One region of the Paenibacillus sp. Aloe-11 genome, then DNA from elsewhere that is predicted to be linked to it. Evidence: predicted binding sites of a transcription regulator. Region 1 holds the regulator's gene; each other region holds the start of a gene.

The links. The regulator LexA, encoded in region 1, represses DNA repair genes until DNA is damaged. The targets are predictions, from matches to a motif close to CGAACATATGTTCG.
Region 2: a site for LexA is predicted at 2,416-2,429, ahead of WG8_RS14630 (DNA polymerase IV). Genes of this name have one in related genera too.
Region 3: a site for LexA is predicted at 2,396-2,409, ahead of recA (recombinase RecA). Genes of this name have one in related genera too.

What each region holds. Positions count from the first base shown of each region.
Region 1 is NZ_JH601055.1:46,302-52,430, reverse strand. It holds gene WG8_RS13110 (hypothetical protein) at 1-65, shown strand, start outside; gene WG8_RS26530 (accessory gene regulator ArgB-like protein) at 16-546, shown strand; gene WG8_RS29325 (hypothetical protein) at 537-668, shown strand; gene WG8_RS29320 (hypothetical protein) at 896-1,021, opposite strand; gene WG8_RS27395 (hypothetical protein) at 1,064-1,234, opposite strand; gene lexA (transcriptional repressor LexA) at 1,566-2,192, opposite strand; gene WG8_RS13100 (LysM peptidoglycan-binding domain-containing protein) at 2,383-2,763, shown strand; gene WG8_RS13095 (DUF896 domain-containing protein) at 2,871-3,077, shown strand; gene WG8_RS13090 (hypothetical protein) at 3,202-3,711, shown strand; gene WG8_RS13085 (HAD family hydrolase) at 3,851-4,669, shown strand; gene WG8_RS13080 (1,2-dihydroxy-3-keto-5-methylthiopentene dioxygenase) at 4,773-5,315, opposite strand; gene metH (methionine synthase) at 5,596-6,129, shown strand, end outside.
Region 2 is NZ_JH601056.1:239,061-245,189, forward strand. It holds gene WG8_RS14615 (hypothetical protein) at 1-14, opposite strand, end outside; gene WG8_RS14620 (pyridoxal phosphate-dependent decarboxylase family protein) at 224-754, opposite strand; gene WG8_RS14625 (LysR substrate-binding domain-containing protein) at 806-1,039, shown strand; gene WG8_RS14630 (DNA polymerase IV) at 1,118-2,386, opposite strand; gene WG8_RS14635 (HAD-IIB family hydrolase) at 2,591-3,391, opposite strand; gene WG8_RS14640 (hypothetical protein) at 3,444-3,623, opposite strand; gene WG8_RS14645 (MFS transporter) at 3,983-5,203, opposite strand; gene WG8_RS14650 (ROK family protein) at 5,365-6,129, opposite strand, start outside.
Region 3 is NZ_JH601051.1:92,442-98,570, reverse strand. It holds gene WG8_RS10310 (regulatory protein RecX) at 300-1,043, opposite strand; gene recA (recombinase RecA) at 1,265-2,326, opposite strand; gene WG8_RS10300 (competence/damage-inducible protein A) at 2,564-3,835, opposite strand; gene pgsA (CDP-diacylglycerol--glycerol-3-phosphate 3-phosphatidyltransferase) at 3,932-4,519, opposite strand; gene WG8_RS10290 (YajQ family cyclic di-GMP-binding protein) at 4,729-5,220, opposite strand; gene WG8_RS27375 (hypothetical protein) at 5,368-5,532, opposite strand; gene WG8_RS10285 (helix-turn-helix domain-containing protein) at 5,616-6,129, opposite strand, start outside.

The DNA of each region.
Region 1 (6,129 bases):
AAGGGGATTATGAGGATGCTAGAAGCGCTATCCAGGCGCATCGCGGCAGAAATAAAGAGATCTGATCCTGATGGTCCAACAAGTTTAGAGGTGATGGAATATGCGCTTGCAATAAAACTTACTGAAATCTCAACGATAATTTTTGTTTCCATTATAGGATGGTTTACAGGACATTTTTTCGGAGCATTATTGGCTCTTGGAAGCCTGATGCTAATTAGAAGATTCTCGGGAGGAATTCATTTTTCCAACCTCAATTTCTGTGTTTTTTTTACAACGATAGTATGCACCATCATTCCTTTTATTCCCCTGAGTTTGTCGGTAATTTTAATTACTAATGTTTGCTCATTGCTGATATTTATTGCTTATGCACCGAATCATTTTATTTATATTAATAAGACTGAGAATCACAAATATTATAAACTAATATGTATTTTTATTTGCATGTTGAATTTTTTCGTACAATCATCCATAATATCCCTATCTTGTGTTGTACAATCTTTCAGTATTCTGCCTTTATGGAGAGGAGGTGAACGTAAATGGATATGAAATTGGCAAGATTATTGAATGTAAAATTGGGTAAATACGCTGATGAATCAACCAAAAAAGAAAAAACAATATTTGGAGCTAAGCCAGTACCAGCAGAGTTGAAGAAAAAAGAAAAGAACTAATTATTTGGACTGTCTTGAGTTCCTTTTTAGAAGGAAGTGGAAATGGGCACTCGATCAATATGATACCATACTAAAATGTGAAATCTCTTAGCGCTCTGAGCGTTGAGGGATTTTTTCGAAGAAGGACGATACATTTTAGCAGTAGCATGAGAAGTCTGTGGCAAAGTGGATCGTGTGACATAAAAAAAGCAGGAAGAATCCTTCCCGCTTTTTGCTGACAACGGCTATTAACGTCTGCGTCGTCCGTCATTTACGTTAAACAGGTTAATAGCCAGCGCGTTACCTACTGCACGCGCGTTGGCTCTTTGATTGGAACGGATGTTTAATCTTCTTCTTCTGTTTCTTCTGCTCATCATATCACCTCCCTTCAAATATAATGAAGGTATGGTCTAAACTTACCCGTCTTCATCTTTACGCTTGCGCTTGGAAATTTTGATATTCAATGCATTGGTAGCCAAGGCATTACCGCTCTTTGCTTTAGCAGCCGTAGCCTGAAAGACTTTAACGATCAGATATTGGTTTTTTCCGATGCGCTGCTTATATGTTTTGACTTTACTTCTGATCATCTGGCATGTCTCCTTTGCTTAGGTCTGCTTTATACATATGTCAATAGTGCTAGTAATGTATAAGCATAAATCTATTAAAAGCAAAAAGAAGCGAATACCTATGATTCTAAGAATTTATAAAAAAAACGTATAGGTATAAAATGAGTGAACAATCCTTTGAAAGAGGGAGGATTTTTAAAGCTGATAAAATGGTCAAAGCCATAGCTTGCTGAAAAGGAAATAATAGTTATTAGTTACATAGATGAACATGAAATCAATACAAAACCGGCTTGCCCTAGGCAGCCGGTTTTTGAGGTAGTGGATAAAATAACGGGGAAGAAAAAGTGATAAATCAGTGGAAGTCCCGGAAGAGTCCTACAACCTTGCCCAAAATGCTGACATGCTTCAGGCGAAGCGGTTCAAAGGCTGGATTCTCTGGTTGAAGCCGGATATGATCTTTTTCTTTGTAGAAGGTTTTAACCGTTGCTTCATCTTCATCTGTCATGGCTACAACAATGTCACCGTTATCAGCAGTTTGTTGCTGACGTACAATTACATAGTCACCGTTAGCAATACCAGCTTCAATCATGCTTTCGCCTACAACAGATAACATGAATATTTTATCCTCACCAACAAAATGTTGGGGAAGAGGAAAGTAATCTTCGATATTTTCTGTCGCCGTAATAGGAAGACCGGCAGTTACTTTACCGACAACGGGAACACGACTAATGGAGTAATTAATCAAGTTGCTATTATCCGCCTCGTCTTGGCCAAGTAACTCAATGGCCCGTGGTTTCGTTGGATCGCGACGGATGAGTCCTTTTTTCTCTAAACGATCCAAATGACCGTGAACCGTAGAGCTGGAGGCTAATCCGACAGCCTCGCCTATTTCGCGTACAGAAGGGGGATAGCCCTTTAGACGCACTTCATTGCGGATAAATTCAAGAATGGCCTGCTGGCGGCTCGAAATCTTAGACATACCGTATCAACCCCATTTAGTAACGTTTGGGAAAATTATAGCATAGAACCTCCGTTCGCACAAACATAAGTTCTAAATAATCCCTAAAAATATTTGCGAACTTTTGTTCTATTGTCTATTGAACAAAACAAACGTTCGTGTTATATTGTGAAAAAACATAAGAACAAACGTTTGGAGGACGCAGCCAATGATGAGATATAGCACATATCAAAGTATTTTTCCGATGAATTTAGAAAAGATGCAGGAGAATCAAAAGAAAGGGAGCAAAGGATTTTTACAATTGATTGCACAGATGATTACCAATACTCTCTTACTTAAGCTTCTCATTCTAGTTATTGTTGTTTGGATTGCAGGTGCAGGCGTTTTGACAGTTTTCGCAGCACCTTCAGTTCCGAAGGTAGAGGTAACCAAGCTGACAGTACAGCCTGGGGACACATTGTGGCAGATTGCAATCAAACATAAACCGGAACGAATGGATACACGAGTATATATAGAAGGAATTGTACGGATTAACGGGCTGGAAGATCGGGGAGTGCAGGCAGGTCAGGTGCTCAAGCTTCCGTACTTCTGATCTATACACCGTTAGGGCTTGTTAGGGGCGTGATGTGGGAACCTTGACAAGCTCTTTTCTACATGTCAAAGTGTATTATATCTTTGCTTTTATGGAGGGGACATAATTTGGATATAGACAGCTTGGTACAGCGCATCAATGAATTAGCGCGCAAAGCAAAATCCGAGGGACTGACGGAAGAAGAAACTACAGAGCGTGCCAATCTTCGGGAAATTTATTTAGGTAACATTCGCCGTAATTTTCGGCAACAGCTTGAAACGATTGAATTTGTGGACGATGATACGCCAAAGGGTAATGGCGGGCTTAAGCATTAATGTCGCCAGAGCGACTTGACCTGCATAATTTGACTTTTGTTTTTAGGTATCTTTCGCGGTATCTATATAGATTTGCTTTCAAGCAAACGTTTTGATGCAATATATATGGGAAGGGAATTGACAGATGGCCCGATCATTTGAAAGAAAAGTACGCAAAAACACAGCGCATTTAAACAAAACGCGCAAAAAACAAGGCATGCAAACCATTAGCGGTACGGGTTCTGCAATGGATATTTTCCGCGGCCGTAATATTACTGTGCCTATCATGCTGGCTGGCCTTGCCGTATTATACATGCTGATGAGTTACTTTCTAACCAAGACCGGTATGAGAGGAATGGATTGGCTTGTATTCGGCTTGTACTTGATGCTGGCTGTTATCTTTTTCATCCGTCGTCCTTATTTGAAGGTCGGGAAGAATACGCTGTATATGCTAAAAGGCGGCAGAGAACGTCCCATGACGGCTGAGGATATGAAAGCCATTAAGATTGAAAAGGGCTACGTAACGATTGAAAGAAAAGGTAAGGGCGGCAACTTTATTTTAACAAAAACATTGGGTCGCTATGACACGGATGCCATTGCAGAGCGACTTGAGAAGTTTGCGCTATCCAATCAGGTGCAGGTTGAGAAGAAATAACAGATATCACCTGTAGCTCTGTATGTAAGGCCGCATGATGTTATTTCATATAACACGTTGCGGCCACTTGCTTAATGTGGGCACATCATATCGGAATGCTTGTGAGACGTAACTATGCACAACAGGTGTTACATATAACATGGAAAGAGAGTGGATAATTCAGATGGCGATTCAGGCGGTAATGTTTGATCTTGATGATACGCTTTTGTGGGATGAACGTAGTGTGGAAGAGGCGTTTGACGCAGCATGCCAGACAGGTTCCCGGGAAGCATGCGTTGATCCGAAGGCTCTGGAGGAAGCAGTCCGCAAGGAAGCACGCGCTTTGTACGAGTCTTATGAGACCTTTAGTTTTACTCAGATGATCGGCATTAATCCGTTTGAAGGGTTATGGGCGAACTTTTCGGCAGGTGAGCAGCCTGAGTTCCGTCAGTTGGAACAACTGGCTCCTGTTTATCGCAACGAGTCATGGCGTAGAGGTCTTCAGCAGCTAGGAATAGATAATGAGCAGCTGGCACAAAAGCTGGCTACCCAATTTGCTGCCGAAAGACGCGCACGTCCCCATGTATATGAAGAAACATTTGAAATTCTGGAGCATTTGAAAGGACATTACAAGCTGTTATTGTTGACAAACGGCTCCCCTGACCTACAACAGGAAAAACTGGATGGCGTACCTCAATTAGCGCCTTTTTTTGATCATGTTGTCATTTCAGGTTCGTTTGGTAAAGGAAAGCCTGATCCGTCTATATTCCAGCATGCTTTAGGGCTTCTTGGTATCAAGCCAGAACATGCTTTAATGGTAGGGGATAAGCTGACAACTGATATTCAAGGGGCTTTGGGAGCTGGTGTGCACTCCGTGTGGTTGAACCGAAACGCCAAAACCAATACGACAGAGATCAAGCCAAAGTTTGAAATCAAGCATCTGTCTGAATTGGATGGAATTATTCAATCGTTAAAGTAATAAATGAAGAGCTTTTTCCATAGAAACGAGTATTAAAAACTCCCTCCGCTCAGTGTGCTTTGAGTAGAGGGAGTTGTTTTATCTACAATAGGATAAGCTCGCATTAAGCTTTAATAAATGACGGATCTTCAAAAGGTTCGGCAATCCAGCCATTCTCTTCAATGAACAAGCGGACTGCGACGATCTTCTGATTTTCCATTAAGGTGAAGAAATGAGGGATATTTTCAGGTACAGAAATAACGTCACCCGGTGAAAGCTCTACATTGAAGTAGCCAATCTCTTCAGGACCTTTAATGATGAAAATACCTTTGCCGGCAACGATGGCACGGATTTCATCCTCGGTATGGGTGTGAATTTGTTCAAATTTGGCTAGCAGCTCGTCCAGATTTGGTGTTGCTTCAGATAAGGTGATAACGTCCCATATTTTATATCCGCGACGCGCGGCCAAATTCTTGATTTCAGGTTCAAAGGTTTGGAGAACAGCGGCTTTTTGCTCATCTGTTAGTATAAAATTTTCTTGCAGCTCCCCGGACAATTTGGAAACGTCCCAATGTTCATACAGGACTTCGTGACTTTCCAAAAATTCACGGACTTGTTCCTCACCGCTAATTCGTTCATTGGTATTGCGAATTAAAATTTCAGCCATGGGTTTATCCCTCTTTTCCACTTGGTTTAATATTGTATACAGGATATCATGTCTTGAATCGTTGCACAATACAGGATTACAACATTTTATGCTGAATGACTCTAGCTAAAAAATACGGATTAAAGCCTGTCTTTCTAACACAGCAAATTATAAAATGGATTACAGGAGTAGTTATTATAAAAGAGTAAGCTGCATAAAACGTATGTTTTTACTTCAATCTATCTAAATGATACGGTTTCTGCTAAACTAGGATTTAACGTTTTGCGGGGGTGAAGAGATTTTGGACAAAATTAGCTTGCAGGAAGCGTTACAACGAAGGATACTACTTCTTGACGGAGCCATGGGGACCATGATTCAGCAGGAGGATCTTTCCCCCGACGATTTCGGTGGGGAAGAGCTGGAGGGCTGCAATGAGATGCTGGTCTTAACGAGACCGGACGTCATTCAAGGCATCCATGAAGCATACTTGGAGGCCGGGGCAGACCTGATTGAAACGAACACATTTGGAGCTACATCTGTCGTTTTGGCGGATTATGATATACCAGAACGTGCACGTGAGATTAATCTGGCTGCGGCCAAGCTGGCGCGTAATGCGGTGGATAAATTCAACACTGCGGACAAGCCCCGTTTTGTTGTAGGAGCGATGGGGCCGACGACGAAAACCTTGTCTGTAACAGGCGGAGTTACGTTTGCGGAACTGATTGAGAGCTATCAGGAGCAGGCCTTGGCGCTGATTGAAGGCGGCGTGGATGCACTGCTATTGGAAACGTCACAGGATACACTTAACGTCAAAGCGGGAAGCATCGGAATTCGC
Region 2 (6,129 bases), on a different contig from region 1:
CATTTGTTTTTCACATTCATCTGCTCCTCTGTACGTTTGAGAATAAACAGGCTGTCTTATTATGGTTGAAATATCCGATTTTATACAGAGGATTATTTACGGCGTTCCGCCATTTTGCGAAGCCATGCATAGAGCACATTTAATTTTGTCCCCTCCCCTTCATTAATGTCTTACTCACCAGTTAAAATGAGTTTGGCTTTTCCATCGTAGAAAACTATTTCTCTCATTCGATGCTCCGTCCTATATTCGATAGAAGCTGAATTGTATTCCTCATCTCATCTTCGGTAGTGTCTGGATGGATTGCACAGATTCTGAGAACTGTTTTTCCATTGAGCTGCGTCGTAAGCACAGAGGCATATCCGTTTTCCACCATTTCTTGGGAGATCCTCTTGTTGAGTGAATCTAATTCTTGGTCGGATAATCCAGTTGGAGCATATCGAAAATTAACAATCGCTAACTGCGCCGGGGATACAATTTCCCAATGATTATAATTTTTAATTTCATCTTCAGCCCATTCTGCGAGTTGAACTCCATGCTCTATGGCTTCACCGACAGCATTAGTCCCTAATGCTTGCAGTGTCATCCATAGTTTCAAACTTCGAGCAGGGCGCGTTAATTCAGGGCCCATATCCCAATAATTAATCTGTTCTTCACCCGTCTCGGCATCTTTCAAATATTCAGGATGTGTGCTGAAGCAGTTTCTGAGGTGCTGCTTTTCTTTGACTAAAATTACGCTGCAGCAATACGTCTGCATTAACCATTTATGTGCATCCCAACTAATGCTATCCGAACGTGATATCCCGTTTTGGAAATTGGAAATACGGATATTATTCTCAAGTTTCTTCTGAACAATGTAGGAATATCATTTCTCCCTTTTTTCGTAGTACGCGAGCTTGTGGAAGCGGGGAAATTATCAATCATCAATACCGATTGCGTCAGCATTCAAATGTGGAGCCAACTTGCGTATCATAAAAACAAATGGATCACTCCGCAGATGCAACGATTCATGGATACCATGAAAAAGCATGCATCCAAGTGAAGACTTGTGACAAGAGCTTAATTCCTTAAAACAAAAAGCCGCCGATGATTGCGCGGCTTTTTGTGCTCTTTATTTGTCTTACCTATAATGTCCCCCGATTTTCAAGGATCTTTCCAGAGCCTGACCGGCCTGCATTAAGGAGGAGGCTCTTACGATCGCCGCGTTGCCATAACGATCCTTGATGCTGTCCGTGGCTTTCTCTAAAGAACGTGCTCGCTCCTGATCTTCAAAAAAGGAAAGCTGATACGTCTCCGCGTTCGTCAAACCGCTCAGGCTGACGCCCAGGCGTCTCACTGGCATATGGTCCCAGAATTTATAGAAGATCTCCTTTACGGCTCTGTAAATTTTATTCGTATTGTTGGTTGGATCGGACAGCTTCATCTGGCGCGAAAATCCGGTCGGCGCCTCATAAGGGCTGCACATGCAGCCGACGGTAACGACAGACCCCATATGCCCTTTGCGTCGGCTGTCCCGGCACACCTCCTCTGTGAGCTCCAGCAGAATGGTCTCGATCTCGTGAGGCTCTACATAATCTTTAGGCAAGGTCATCATATGGCCGATTGACTTCTGAGGGGTGCTGAACGTATATGGAGCGACGGGGCTGTCGTCCAGGCCGTTAGCGGTTCTCCACATCACCTCAGCCTGAATGTCCGATTGCTTGCCGAAATGGGCGCGGAATTTGCGCTTCAGCTCCGGCAGCGGTGTTCTGGCGATATCCCCTATAGTGGTCATCCCGAGTCGTGCGAAATGGGCCGTCATGCGCGAGCCCACGCCAAACATTTTATTCACCGGCTGCGACCATAGCAACTGCTCGACATCTGTCTTGAGAAGTGTAAAAATGCCATTCTTGTTCTTTTTGGCCCATATATCGGTTGCGATTTTGGCAAGAATTTTGTTTGAACTAATCCCAATCCTAACCCAGACCCCGGTCTGCAAAAGAACCTTTTCTTGGATTTCCTTTGCAATATCTAAAGGGTCACCAAACATTTTTAAACTTTTAGAAATATCTAAAAACTGTTCATCTATGCTAAAAACTTCCACTAGATCGGTGTATTCTTTGTATATATCTGTAATTGCCAAGGAAACATCGATATAATATTTCATACGGGGACGGACAATCACAAGCTCAGGACACTTCTTGAGAGCTTCACCGAGCCGTTCTGCTGTAGACACCCCGAAACTTTTTGCTATAGGACATGCGGCCAGAATAATTCCGGACCTGCGTGCCGGATCTCCGGCCACTACAAGTGGTTTATTTTTATACTCCGAGTGGGAAGCTTTTTCAACGCTGGCATAAAAGGACTGGCAATCCGCCAAAAGAATGGTCCGCTCAATTGTTTTAGTCATGACTGCACCTCCAAAAAACCGATTACATACGAACATACATTCTTGATTATTATAAGACCAAACACTAGTTCTGTATTCAGGTAATTTATAGGATTGTATTAGATGAAGTCAAAAGCGCCATGAACCTGATGATCAGGTCATAGCGCTTTTGAATGCACACAATCCGTAGTAAGAAAGGGCTATGGGAATTGCTTCGCTTTCTGCCTACTGCAGATCCAGCAGCTTCTGAATAGTTAATAACACCCCGTTCTCTTCATTGGATTTTGTAATAAAACTGGCCGCCTTTTTGGTATTCTCACAAGCATTGCTAACTGCAAAGCTGTACTTCGCAATACTCATCAGTTCCACATCATTTTCACCGTCTCCAAAGGACATGGTTTCCTCAAACGTCACGCCAAGCATATTCTGCAGTTTTTTGACTGTTTCCCCTTTATGTGTGTGAAGAGCGGTAATATCCACCCATTTGGGTTCAGAATCGACAATGTAGATTTGTCCCAGCAACGTATTTTCCACATGTTTTCTCAGTGCAGAGCTTCGGCTTTTGATATCGAAAACAGTAATTTTATTAAAATCACCGTCCATTTGTTTAAATGAATCAATTTTAGCCACTTTTTCGTAAGAGCCTTTAACCACGTTGAACCATTCATCTTTTATTGTAGAAAGCACATAAGCCGTATCACGGATACATGCAATAATCGTAACTTCCGGATCAAAACGTTGAATCTCATCAATGGCTTGCTGAGCCAGATCATGTTCAATCGTAAACTCCTTGACAACTTCCCCGTCTTTCTTGATCCTTGTTGCGCTATCCCCCAGTATCCAGACGCCTTTGCCATGCTCCCCGAACAATTTCTCTACTCTCTCGCACTGCTTCCCGGTACAAGCAACAAAAGCAACATCTTTTTTTTGCATTTCGTCATATACCTGGTTAAATAAATCAATATCAAATAACCCTTTGTTATTCAAAAAGGTTCCATCCAGATCGGTCACGACGAGTTTAAGCATATAAGTCCTCCTGGTATTCTAATAATCTGTCTGTTCTAATGCGATTTCCTTATCAAGTATCACCTTCACCTTCATTCCCATGCCCATTCCCATGTAGTCCACGGATAATTCGCTCGTGTGAACGTTGGGCGTAAATATGTGTCAGGGGAGATTCAGTCACACCTCTAACAGCAAAATATGCGCCAATCAGTATAAACACACCTAAAATGGCTTGAACGATGATTGACATCATGTATTCGACCTCCTAAATAAGCGTTCAAAAGTAAATACACTAACTTTATAATGTTATTTTACAAAGTGTTCACACCAAAGATGTGACTTTTCTTTGTCAAGAAAGGTGTAGACCCGGCATTTATACCCCTTCCCAGACTAGTAGCATTGGGACCGCCCTAGGGAAAGCTGTTTGCTACATTGCAATCGTAAACGTTGTAATGCATTACATGTCAAGATTTATTTTTTGAAGTTGTGTTCTATTCAAACAGGTCGTCAATAGAACGAATTGGTTTCACTTCAATCGGCTCTCCAGACATCACCATACATAGATAGGTCCCAATCCATATGACAGCACATAATAACACATACGCTAACATCCTAATTCCTCACTTTCTCTCGTTGGTTTAAAATGCGGTTTACCCCCTCTGCACTCATCAGCATGAAAATAAGGAAAACAAGCACAACAAACGGGAATAAGTTGATGCTCGTCTGTGTAGCGATTATGCCAAAAAGCGGAGGGAGAAACGTCGTTCCCGTATAAGCGACAGCCATCTGATATCCCATCAGCCTTGCCGAATTCTCCCTTCCAAACCGGGTTGGCGTTTCATGAAGAAGCCCGGGATAGATAGGGGCAAGCCCAAGTCCAATCAGAATGAATCCAACCAGGGAAAGAGCGCCAGGCAGCGGAAGCAAAAGAATGACCCCGCCTGCAATGGCAACAAGCTGACCGCACCGGATTAACACACGATTATGGAGTTTCAGCGTAATAAAGCCTGTAATCATCCTTCCAATCGTAATACCACCATAGTATAAAGAGATCCATCCCGCAGCCGTCTCTGCTGTGATATGCCTCGCACCAACCAAATAACTGGCTCCCCACAATCCCACCGTACTTTCAACCCCGCAATAGAACAAAAAGGCGATAAGGGAAGGCTTGACGCCTTTGATATGGAGTACGTTGGTTTTGACATTTCCCTCTGGCTGTAATAGTACGGATTCAGCATGATCATGCTGTATGTCATTTTGTGCAGACTCAAGCTCACGACTCACCGCGATACGTTTCCATAAGGGGAGCGTAACAAACAAAATGAGGACGAGGGTGAACTGGATCATGGCTACTGCTGTATACCCCCCTCTCCAGGAGTTATGATCAGCAATATAGTAGGACATCATAATCGGACCCATAGTTGCTCCTAAGCCCCAGAAACAGTGCAGCCAGTTCATATGATGGGCCTTGTAGTTTTCGGCTACATAATGATTCAGAGCCGCATCTACGGCACCTGCGCCAAGGCCAAGAGGAATAGCCAAAATGACAAGCCAAAACATGAAGGGTGCCATAGAGAATCCAAACAACGCTCCGGCAGTCAGCAAACAGCTGATCAGGGTCACTTTGCCTGTCCCCAATCGTTGAATCAAGTTTCCGCTAGCCAGACTGGATATGATCGTCCCTCCGGCTACAACCATGGACAAGATGCCGGCGGAGCCGAGTGAAGCCCCCATGTCGGGCCACATCACCGGCCAGGCCGATCCAAGCAAAGAATCTGGAAGCCCCAAGCTAACAAATGCCAGATAGATAACAATTAAAAACCAAGTTGCCATACCTCACCTCTCTCATTATGAGTGAATCTTTATTGCCATTCCCACCATAAATAAATATCTTTATAAAGAATCTTTATTTAATATGCATCAGTAGCTTTTCTTTGTCAAGACATGATGCAGAAAGAACCCCTGCAGTAATTCTGGGGGTTCTTTCTGCTCATTTAAATGATCAGGACCGGTTCCAATTCTTTGAGTGTGAGCCAGCGCATGCCTGCTTCAAAGTCCTGTTGAAATGTCTCCTGTAAAATCACTTCCGGAAACGATGGCATAGGCTGCTGAGTCTGATAGATTTCCCATGCATTGTACCAAGTATCTGCTTCCACTCGATCCTGATAGATCACAATTTTATCTGGAGCAAGCACGGCGTTGACGCTTTGAATGATTTGGCATAATGCATCCACAAATGTTTCCTTATCCATTTCACGATACCAATCAGGACTCATGGGGAGAAACTTGATTTCTCCGGCCATGCCATTCTTTCCTTTGACTATCTTTCCATCCAGATATATCCCCATTCCTGGCGGGTACTTCGTAGGAAAATATATGCCAAGTACACATCGCACATCATCCAAGTCCTGTTTCGCACAATACCCACTTATGGCGGCATTAACATCATTTTCCACCATAACAGGCAGCCCAAATTGCGATTCAATCTCTTCAATCATGCGATAACCCGTCAGCTCCCGATGACTGCTCACCGTAATTTCACCATTGACAGCCTGTCCAGGAATGCCTATGCCAATCACTTTAATGGAAGGATACAACGCAAGGAAACGCCCAATAACCTCATGGAAATGCTGCCGTTCAAAAACAGGTATTAAATATTCTTCTTTTAGCAGAATATGATCTTCCAGGTTAACGACTGCTGCTGAAACAAACCCTTGTCCTTGCTCCTCTTTCATATAAATGACGAGCGCGAGGCTGAA
Region 3 (6,129 bases), on a different contig from region 1:
CAAACTAAGATAACGACACGAGGTCGTTTCATTTCATATGCACATGCTCTCACATGTACAATTCCGCCTGGCATAGCGGCATCACTTGTTATTTGGCGATGAGAACTTACCGTGGATTCCGCTTTTTTGGAAGGAAAAAGGGCATTCCACAAGTATCGTTTCATATATATTTTATTATTTGACAAATGGCATTGTCAAGGGAATGCAAACTTTAGTAGGCTGTCGTGCAGTTTCCATGTAATAACCTGTTCGCCCTGCCCGATCAGATCACCAGCCAATGAATGACCGACATTTAACAACTATTCCTCCCACTGCGATAATTCCTCATCATCATAAGCTCCGTTTTGCTCAGCCGCAGTGAGATGATTGACTACTCGGCGTGTCATGTCACCCGAGTATCCGCGTCTCATGAGAAAAGGATACGTTTTCCGTTTTTTCTCCATCACGTCACCGCGTACCTGTTCCCACTTCTTACGTCCGATTACCAAAGCACTTTCCCATTCCTCGTTATCAGTGATCTCTTCTAAAGCCTCCCCAATAGAGGCTTTAGAGATGCCCTTTTGACGAAGTTCCTGCCTAACCCACATCTTCCCCTTACGTTGGCTCGTTATACGCTGCCTTGCCCACTGGCGGGCGTACAAATCATCATCCACGAGTCGTTCCCTTTCAAGTCGCATCAACACTTCATCTATAACAGCCTGACCCAGTTCCTTTTGCACCAATCGCTGCGCAATTTCCTGACGTGTACGCGGCTTTCGCCCCAAATAGTAGAGCGCATACACGTAACCCTGCTGCTTTTCATCGGCCAGAACGATATCTTCCAGTTCTTTTTTGTCGAACAACGTTCCTTTAAACATATTGTATTTGATCATTACATCTTCCAACACGGACAGTGAATACGGTCCGAAATGGATGATGTATCTTCCACGTTTGCGTCCCTGTCCCTGCTCCACCCTGGTAATCATCAATTCTTCGTTATCCGGAAAATGAGAAATCCCTTGCTGCTCATTTTCGTTCGGGATATTTTCATCCTCATTGTGCAAATGCAATGTGCTTCCCTCACTTTGAAATTCACGAAAGCAGGCTGAGAGCGCCTGCCACGCAAAAGTTAGATTCCTGCTGACAGAACAGACCGTGTTCGATGCAAAAATGCCCTGCACAACTAACTGTGCAGGGCATCAGAATTATGCTGTTCAAACGGACTGTGCCATAATCCCCAGGCTACAGTTCACATGACAGAACAGAAACCAAGATTCAGCCAAGCTTATTCAAGCTCTAGCAATTCCTGTTCTTCCTTGGCTTCCTGTGCCAACTCTTCTTCGGTCGGTGGCGCAACCGTCGTAATTAAATTACTGGCCAACCGAATTTTTTGCTCGATTGTACTAGCAATGTTCGGATTTTCCTTCAAAAATTGCTTCGCATTCTCGCGTCCCTGACCAAGGCGCTCACCTTCGTAAGAATACCAGGCTCCGCTCTTGTCGACAATATCATGCTCCGTACCGATGTCGATCAAGCTACCTTCTTTGGAAATGCCCTCACCGTACATAATATCCACTTCGGCCTGACGGAAAGGAGGGGCCACTTTATTTTTCACGACTTTAATACGTGTGCGGTTACCCACGATGTCGTTCCCCATTTTCAAGCTTTCAACACGACGGACATCCAGGCGTACCGTTGAGTAAAACTTCAATGCACGTCCACCTGGTGTAGTTTCAGGGTTGCCGAACATAACACCTACTTTTTCACGCAACTGGTTAATAAAGATAGCAATGGTTTTCGATTTATTAATGGCTCCAGACAGCTTGCGCAATGCCTGCGACATCAAGCGCGCTTGAAGACCAACGTGGGAATCCCCCATTTCGCCTTCAATCTCTGCCTTTGGCACAAGTGCCGCTACAGAGTCAATGACAATAATGTCTACTGCTCCACTACGTACAAGAGCCTCGGCAATCTCAAGTGCCTGCTCTCCTGTATCTGGCTGCGACAGTAACAACTCATCAATATTGACACCCAGCTTGCTCGCATACGACGGATCAAGCGCATGCTCGGCATCGATAAAGGCGGCTTGTCCGCCTGTTTTTTGCACCTCTGCGATAGCATGAAGAGCTACTGTCGTTTTACCGGATGATTCCGGTCCATATACTTCAATAATCCGGCCTCTTGGAAAGCCGCCCGTTCCTAACGCAATATCCAAAGCAATCGAACCACTGGGAATCGTTTCCACTTGCATGTGAGTGGACTCACCCAACTTCATAATGGAACCTTTACCGAATTGCTTTTCTATTTGACGGAGCGCCATATCCAGCGCAGCACGACGATCTGACAATAAACTCACATCCTTCATTGTTTGTACTTTAATAATACCTTGTTTTGACACGCTTGCCAAGCATTTTTTCGAACATACATTCGTTTTTTTACTCAGTCGGTTCTCTACTATAATTGCATCTGTCTCTTAAAATAAAAAAAGAACCGTAGGCAAAAGGCTTTGCAACGGTTCTTCCGATAGTAAGATTATATCATAAATAGTCTATCTAAAACAACTCTATGATTCGCACCCTCTACATCATGAAGAGAGCTTCTCGTTCTCCATCAATCTGCGCCACAATCTGTATAGGATTGCTTTGACAGATCGCAGACGGATTGCTTCACGGTTTCCACTCAGATTCAGCTCATATACTTCCGTTTTCTTGTCTCGTTCAGCGATACCGATGTATACCAGGCCTACAGGCTTGCGTTCGGAAAATCCAGGTCCGGCCACACCTGTAACTGAAAGTCCGAAATCGCTGTCCATGACTATTCTTGCCTGCTCTGCAAGCACAAGGGCCACTTCCTTACTCACTGCGCCGGGCGCATGATCCCCTTCCAAATAATCATAAGGAACGTTAAGCAGCTTCATCTTCATTTCATTGGAATAACACACAATGCCACCTTGAAACATAACAGAGCTCCCCGGTACGGCAGTAATGTGTTCCATCAGCATCCCGCCTGTGCAGCTTTCCGCAGCACTAACCGTTAGCCCCCGCTTGGACATTAGATCCACGATGACCTTCTCCAGCGTAACATCCTCGCTTGCATACATATGTTCGGAAAGACGTTGTTGAATTTCTGCTTCGGTAGCCGTCAGCTTGATTAACGCTTCACTTTCACTCGCAGCCTTGGTGGATATGCGGATCGTGACTTCCCCTTCCTTGGCATAAGGAGCAATAGTCGGGTCTGTCTGAGACTGAATCAGATCTAGAAGCCGGGTTTCCAGCGCGGACTCACCAATCCCTGCAAATTTTAGCATTTTCGAATAAATCGGCATTTCCTTACCGCTCAATGCCTGCTGAAGCAGCCAAGGCTTTGCTTGATTTTCAAACATCGGTTTAAGTTCCTTAGGAGGACCAGGTAAAACCACATAAAATTTGCCATCCTGTGCAATGGCGTCCCCTATAGCCAATCCTGTCTCGTTTTCAAGCGGGGTAGCCCCTTCAATAGACAGCGCCTGACGGCGGTTATTCTCGGTCATTACTACCCCACGGTTGCGGAAAAACTGTTCGAGCTTGTCCATGGCAAGACGATCTATATGCAATTTCCGCCCCAGTACAGCAGCTATCGCATCTTTCGTCAAATCATCCTGAGTTGGTCCTAGACCACCGGAAAACAAAATAATATCTGCACGCTTCTGAGCCAGTCGTACCGCTTCCTGAAGCCGATCCATGTTATCGCCAACTACAGTCTGAAAATATACATCAATTCCGATTGCGGCCAACTCTTGTGACAAGTATTGAGCATTCGTATTCACGATTTGTCCAAGCAATAATTCTGTTCCTACTGCGATGATTTCAGCCTTCATTGTCTTTTCCTCCTGTATTGCAAATGTTGTGGGAATTATGTAAAGAAACAGCAATAAGTATTGTCCCTATTGCTGTTTCCATTAAAATTTATCCTGTTAAACTTTGGAGGAATTCAGCAAATGGATATTCTTCACAAAGTAATCTATACCCGAATAAATGGTAACCAGCGCAGCTGCCCATATCGCTATTAAATCGAACGGAATACCCAGAAAAACAAACGGGAAATTATTAATGAGCAGCGCTACAATAGCAACAATCTGAATGACCGTCTTTAATTTGCCCCAGTTGCTTGCAGCGACCACTGAACCGTCCAGCAAGGCAATCTGACGCAGACCCGTAACCGCGAACTCACGGCTAACAATCACAACGACAATCCACGAATCAATCTTGCCCATTTCCACCAAAGAAACCAAAATAGCAGTTACCAAAAGCTTATCAGCAAGGGGGTCCAACAGCTTGCCCAAATTGGTGACCATGTTATTTTTGCGGGCCAAGTATCCGTCAAGACCATCCGTGCTGGCTGCTATGAGAAAAATGATAGCCGCAATCAGTTGATTATACGGCAACTTGAAAGCTCCGATCTCAATCGGCGGCGGATAAAAATCAAAATCCACCAGCAAAGCCAGCATCATCACCGGAATTAGGCAAATCCGCGTAATTGTAATTCTGTTGGGTAAATTCACAACACACTCTCCCCTGATTATCGTACTTGATTACAAATGGCAGTTTTCGGATTGAATTCAATCCGATGTAAATCGCTTCCGACAAGCGCTATACACCTGCATTGTCTGCATTTTCGTTACAAGTATAATATGGTGCAAAACGCATGTCAAAATAGCCTGCCCACATCAAGCAACGTTTTATCCTACACAAAGCATGAGGGAAAACGGCTTTATTTCATATTCGTAAATTGGAGCTCCAATGGCAAATCAGCTTTACGCAGCAATTGAATGATCGCCTGTAAATCATCCCTGCTTTTTCCGGTTACGCGAATTTGATCACCTTGAATCTGGCTTTTCACTTTTAGCTTGGAGTCCCGAATAAGAATGTTAATTTTTTTGGCATTATCCTGATCAATCCCCTGCTTGAGCGTAAGACGCTGGCGTACTGAACCTAAAGAAGCCGGTTCCAGCTTGCCAAACTCCACATTTTTAAGAGACAATCCCCGCTTGACCATTTTGGATTGTAAAATATCAATCACCGCATTCAGCTTGTATTCGTCTTCTGATGCAATCGTAAGAGCTTCTTTCTCAAGCTTTAGGCTGCTTTTACTCCCCTTAAAATCAAACCGTGTTTCAATTTCACGCTCCGTCTGATGAACTGCATTCGTTAACTCCTGCATATCCATTTTGGAGACGATATCAAATGAATTTTCTGAAGCCATCGTTTCACTTCCCTTTCCACAACAAAGTTCAATATCTAATTATAGGCTAGTCATTTACAAAAATCCAATAATCCGTTCATTAAAAAGGCGTTCCTGCCAGTTTCCCTGACAAAAACGCCTTTATTTCAATTCTACGATTCAACATGTCTAATTGTAGATACGGGTTGGAGTTCGAAACATATCCAAAACTCCAAGCAAAATGTGAGCAAGACCAAAGCCCAGTATGCCATAGCCCCAAGCACTCGGTGTCAGATAATAGCCAAGCAAACTGACAATGATTCCGAGCCCTGTCACGATCCAGCTAACGGTCATAACGTGTACACCTCACTTTGCGGAAATAAAATGACTGGCATCCCAAGAATTACAGTCATTAGTATTTACTCGCACGAAGATGTTTATTCGCCGTTCGTAGTTGTAGAGTCTGCACCGCTTTGCGCAGAATCCGTATTACTGCCTGTCGTCGAATCTGTAGGTGAACCCGTCACCCCGGCGCTTGTTCCGGTAGAAGAAGGTTCTCCTTGCTGTATCAGTACACGAGTAGTCGATTTGTTATCGGTTATCGGCTGGCCAGCTACAGAAATGTCTGTGGCAGAAGATCGTCCTGATTTGATATATAAACCTTCCGGACCAATATCAAAGGACATGGCATCCCCGCTTTTAGTCATACCATAGCTCAGCTTTTCACCACGGGAGTTTTGTCCCTTGTATACCTCAAGCCAGCTTTCACCTGTTGCTTTAATATCAACCTTGACCGTGGCCCCAGTCGCACTGGAGACTTTGAAAACCGTCGTTTTGCCTTGCTTGCCGTCCTGTGCCACAGTTACACCTTGTTGTGGCGCAGTTGTATTCGGCTGCTGGCTATTGTCAGGTGAAGTTCCATCAGGAGTAACTGTTCCCGTACCACCTGGC